2 regions of the Phormidesmis sp. 146-20 genome follow, and region 1 is predicted to be linked to the other one. Evidence: riboswitches for the same ligand, from Rfam matches in the RefSeq annotation. Region 1 holds a riboswitch; the other holds the start of a gene.
The links. A riboswitch is a leader RNA that binds a small molecule or an ion and turns the genes downstream of it on or off. The one in region 1 is predicted to bind cyclic di-AMP.
Positions count from the first base shown of each region.

Region 2: linked by a shared signal. The riboswitch ahead of ACKFKH_RS06810 (universal stress protein) and the one ahead of ntrB (nitrate ABC transporter permease) in region 1 are both predicted to bind cyclic di-AMP.

Region 1 covers NZ_JBJPHT010000005.1:37,666-40,061, reverse strand. The annotation lists gene ntrB (nitrate ABC transporter permease) at 82-930, opposite strand; cyclic di-AMP (ydaO/yuaA leader) riboswitch at 1,020-1,213, opposite strand; gene ACKFKH_RS06125 (nuclear transport factor 2 family protein) at 1,334-1,714, shown strand; gene ACKFKH_RS06120 (DUF5678 domain-containing protein) at 1,913-2,239, shown strand; gene ACKFKH_RS06115 (hypothetical protein) at 2,252-2,389, shown strand.
Region 2 covers NZ_JBJPHT010000005.1:180,655-183,050, reverse strand. The annotation lists gene ACKFKH_RS06815 (shikimate kinase) at 1-333, shown strand, start outside; gene ACKFKH_RS06810 (universal stress protein) at 453-1,124, opposite strand; cyclic di-AMP (ydaO/yuaA leader) riboswitch at 1,251-1,379, opposite strand; gene ACKFKH_RS06805 (hypothetical protein) at 1,776-2,063, opposite strand.

The DNA.
Region 1 (2,396 bases):
TTCTCTCATAACCGCAGTGAAGAGATTGAATTAGTGAAAAGATTGAATTCACCTGGGTTTAGCGGAGAACTTAAAGCTTTTTTAGGTCGATCGCCGCTGACGAGTGACAAACGCTTCGAGTTGGGTGATGGCAAAGTCTAGGAGCAATCCTGTTAGACCAATCACTAGAACGGCTAAAAACACTGAACTTAAGTTGAGGCGGCTCCATTCATCCCAGACAAAAAAGCCAATTCCTATGCCACCTGTCAACATCTCGACTGCTACAATGACCAGCCACGCCACACCCAAACTAATTCGTAAACCACTAAAAATGTATGGCAACGCAGCAGGCAAAATAATCCTGGTGATTCGTCTCCAGCGCGGCATTTCTAACACTTTTGCCACGTCTAAATAATCTTGTGGAACGCTAGAAACACCAAGCGCGGTATTGATAATCGTTGCCCAAAGTGACGTGATAAAGATTACAAAAATTGCAGAGGGATCGGCCAAATTGAAAATCGCCAACGCGATCGGGAGCCACGCCAATGGAGACACTGGTTTAAAGATCTGAATCACTGGATTCAACGCCAACATCGCTCGTCTAGACATGCCAATCAGAAAGCCGATCGGAATCGCGACGAACGCCCCCAAACCAAAGCCAATCAACACCCGCCGCAAACTCGCCAACAGGAGCCAGCCAATTCCGAGATCCCCCGGCCCACGCCGATAAAAGGGATGCAAAATGAAATCTAAGTTTGCCATTAACGCTTCTGGCGGAGTCGGCATCACGTCGTGTTTGAACAGCGCGATCGCCCACCAGAGCACAATCACACCCAAAAACCCGATCGCAGGCAACCACACCGCTTCTTGAGCGATCGCGGGACGCACTTTTCGCCAAGTAGTCTGACTCGCAACGGCCACGATCGCAGCCAAGTTTAGCTGAAGGATCATCGTCAACACCTCAAGCTCAAAGACTCAAACTAAATGTTCGACCTAAATTAGAGACACTGATGAGCCTAAAGCAAAATGCTGAAACTCTACAGTCCTCTCTCAAATGCCGACGGAGTTAGCTGACGGGCGAGGGCTGAGAGATGCCCTTCTCTGGTATTGGTCGCCGACTCAAGTTTGAATCGTTTGCGATCGACCTTTCACAGAAGACAAGCCCCGATGTTTTGGTTCCTCCGCTCCAGTAAGTCACTTACTAGAAACTCACCAGATTAAGCTGACCGATTTGACTTTTAAAGACTTTACCATTCTCCGCCAAATGTATCAATCCATCTTTTGTCGTAGGGTGCATGGACAAAGCTGGAGGATAGTGAATATCAGAATTACTTTGGTTTATAGGGGTGACACGATGAATAAAACAGTTGAAACTCAAATTATTGAGGCCGAAGAACGGCTTAGACTGGCAATGTTGACTTCTGATGTCAGCGTCTTGGATGAACTACTCGCCCCTGAACTCGTCGCCACCAGTCATCTCGGAGAAATCATTAGCAAACAAGACGATCTCGCTGCACACAAATCTGGCTTGATTAAGATCTACGAGCTAACCCCTTCCGAACGGCAGATTCGACTGTATGGAGAGGTCGCGATCGTCTTCGTCAGAATGCAAATAGTTGGCACCTACAATAGCAATCCCGCAAACGGTGACTTTCGTTTTACCCGCGTCTGGGCCGTCTCCCCCAACGGAACCTGGCAAATCGTCGCCGCTCACATTGGAATGGTTGCCCAATAAAGTACTTCACGGCGATCGACTGCAAGCTCGATTTGATTGTCACACAATTCAATAGGATCGGCTGCAAACTTGATTTGATCGTGATTTTCGAGAATTGTGGTCACTGTGAGGAGGCTTGCGGGCAGGAAAGGAAGAACGATCGATCGCACTTCCAGGCAATCAGCTTAGGTTAGCGCTCGCATCTCACTCGCTTTTTCCTTGGCTGCAATCGCGCTTCACAGTCTTTCGTTAAGCGATCGCATTGATGTTGTTAAAATTGAGGATATTGTCAATGAGGCTGAGAGTATGGAAGTCCAAATGCTTGCCGATATTCTTGCGTCAGATAGTCAGTGGCTTGCTACGCATTATGACGAGCTAATTGCAAAATACCCTGGTAGAGTGGTTGCGATTGAAGGTGGGCAGATTGTAGGCGTTGCGGATACTAGAGAAGAGGTTTGCCGTCCTTTTGTTGAGGCAGGGGTGGAAGTTTTGCCCTTAGTCATTGATGTTCCTCACCCAGAGACATCGTATGATTTGTTGATTTAGAAGGTGTACCTTGTGGCTCCGATTCGGTTTCCCTATCTTCAAAAGCGAGGAAATCTTGAACCGATTATTCCAATGGGTGTGAAGTTGGGAGATCGTTGGGAATGGATTGAGGTTTATGTCGATTCGGGTGCGGCTTACAGTCCTAATTGACCATATG
Region 2 (2,396 bases), 140 kb from region 1:
GGATATCTGCGGCATGGAGTCATCGTTTGGCTAGACTTGCCCCTGGATGAGCTTCATAACCGCTTGCAGCACGATCGCAGCCGTCCCCTGCTACAGTCTTCAGAAACGCTTAAAGCGAGACTCAACACGCTGACAGCCCAGCGTCAATCCCTATACGCTCAGGCAGATGTGAAAATTACAGCACAAGCTAATGAGTCTCCGACTGAGGTGTCTAGGCGAGTTATGGAAGCGATCGCTCAAGCCTGTCAGCAGAAGATCGCCGCCACTCAGGAGATCGATCGACTCAATCGAGAGGCTCCTTATAAAATTCAGAATCAGATTCAAAACAACTAGCTTCAAAACAGTTAAGGGCAGAAATGAGAGAATCAGACGGGAAAATAACTCTCCCATGATTCTCTTATCTCCACCCTCTCATACTTTGCAGAGTTCAAGATTGGACGAATAGCCTTTTCTCAATCGTTGTCCAACGCTGAAGGAATGCCCAAAATGGGGCAGGGAAAGTCCTGACCCAACTGCTGTATCAGTGAATGAGCGGTCGTTTCACAACCCAAAATCAAGAGTGAAGCGGACTCTTCTTGAACCACAGACCTTAACTCTTCGGCTACGGTGCCAAATCGCAGATGCGTCTTTAGTGACCCTCGCCACTCATCCGCTAGACAGCGCGCTTGCCAGAGAATGCGATCGGCTTGCTCAAATACGTCCGCCATCCCGATTGGTTGGATGAAATCACTGAGTTCGGGTAGCTCGACTACTGCTGTCTGATGACCCTGACGATCGGCTTTGCGAGGATATGGGCGCTCTCTCAGATCTACCCGATTTTCAACCTCTCGAATGCTTTCTGTAGGGCAATAGACCGGGATCTTAGTCGTTTTGTTTTCGACGACATACACAACCTGTACAGTGACTTGTTTGCCAGTGGCGAGCCGGGTCTGATGGGCAATCCACAGCGTCAAGTCTAGAGCCGTTTGACTACAAGGAGAACCCGAATAGCCAACCGCCAAATTGATTTCTTGCTTAGAATTTGGGGTCAGAGAATGCGCTTTGGGCAAAAGCACCATTTGATTCACTAGATCAGAACGACCCAGCGTGCTTTGAAGCCGCACCAACATGGACAAAATATTCACAGTAAAACCTCTCAGGATTAGGATAGGCGAGAGGTGGGTCAGGGCTAAACTCAACACTCAGAACAAATCCGAGCTTGAGATACCAGGAGACCTCAATGACAGTTGCTGACAGTAGCAAGTCTTGGGCGCTCCTCCCATTGCCGACGGAGTTAGCTGACGGGCTAAGACTGGAAGGTGTCTCTCTTAATCTGGGTAAGATTCGCCCCAAAAGGTTGGTTCCTCCGCTTCAAATTCGCAACTCAGAACATTTACTGAGCCAAAATTTAGATTAGGCTACCCACTCAAATAATGGTTTGACGGCACATGAAGGAGAATCCAACTTAGAGTTATGGAATCCTTCATTGATCAATCTAGTGCAGCTCTATGGTAAAAGGCTGCTACTTTTAAGACAAAAATCGTTTCTGCTTGAGTTTATTTAACCGCAAACTCTAACAGTATAACAGCGCAAATTACAGGTCTGCCTGTCCTATGAAAAGATATGTTTTGTTAGTGTCTGTTATCTAGACTACAAATACAACTATTTCATAAAGATTTTAGATTAATATCTGTCTAAAGACTCAGCTTAAAAGGAAGTTTAATCAGATGTTTTGAGCAGCCTCTGGGGTAGTGGAGATTCTTGGGAGACTGCTTTCTGGCTAGAGAATCTCTTAATTAACAAAGTTGAGAATTTGTGACGTTTGTTTCGACGTTTGTTTCTAATAAATTTTTGTATAGACGATTGGTTCTAGTAGCTCTTTTGAATTTGCCAAGCAGCTCTAAATAAGCAAAGGGTAAAACGATCGGCCAAAGTAGCGTCGCGATCGTCAACACAATTAAAGACACCTGTTTTTCTTCTTTTGACATGTCAGCGTCTTGTCGGAAAAAACCTAGCCAGCCGATAAACAAAATGGGCATCATACCAAGGTAAAAAACACCCAGGAAGAACAACAGTGTCTGCATTGTGGATAACCCTCATGAATGATGTTTTAGGAACTGATAGGGCTTCAATCGCTTGTTGATGGACGAGAAATGATATCCGAAGCGCCTTCTATACAAATACAGGGAAGCTCTGCTGATTCCATGAGCGTGAATACGTAAGCTGTTTTCAAGATGAGAGGTATTAAAAAATAAACTACCTCAAATCTACGGACAAGGGCTTCGTATGAGTCGCTACCTGATACGTTTAGTAGAAAGTTTACTTGAATTTGCTCCTTGCTGGACTGATCTGGGTCAACCAAAAATTCTCTTTTCCTAGAAGTGATGTCACTCAAAGTTTACGGTTTTAGGAGTCTA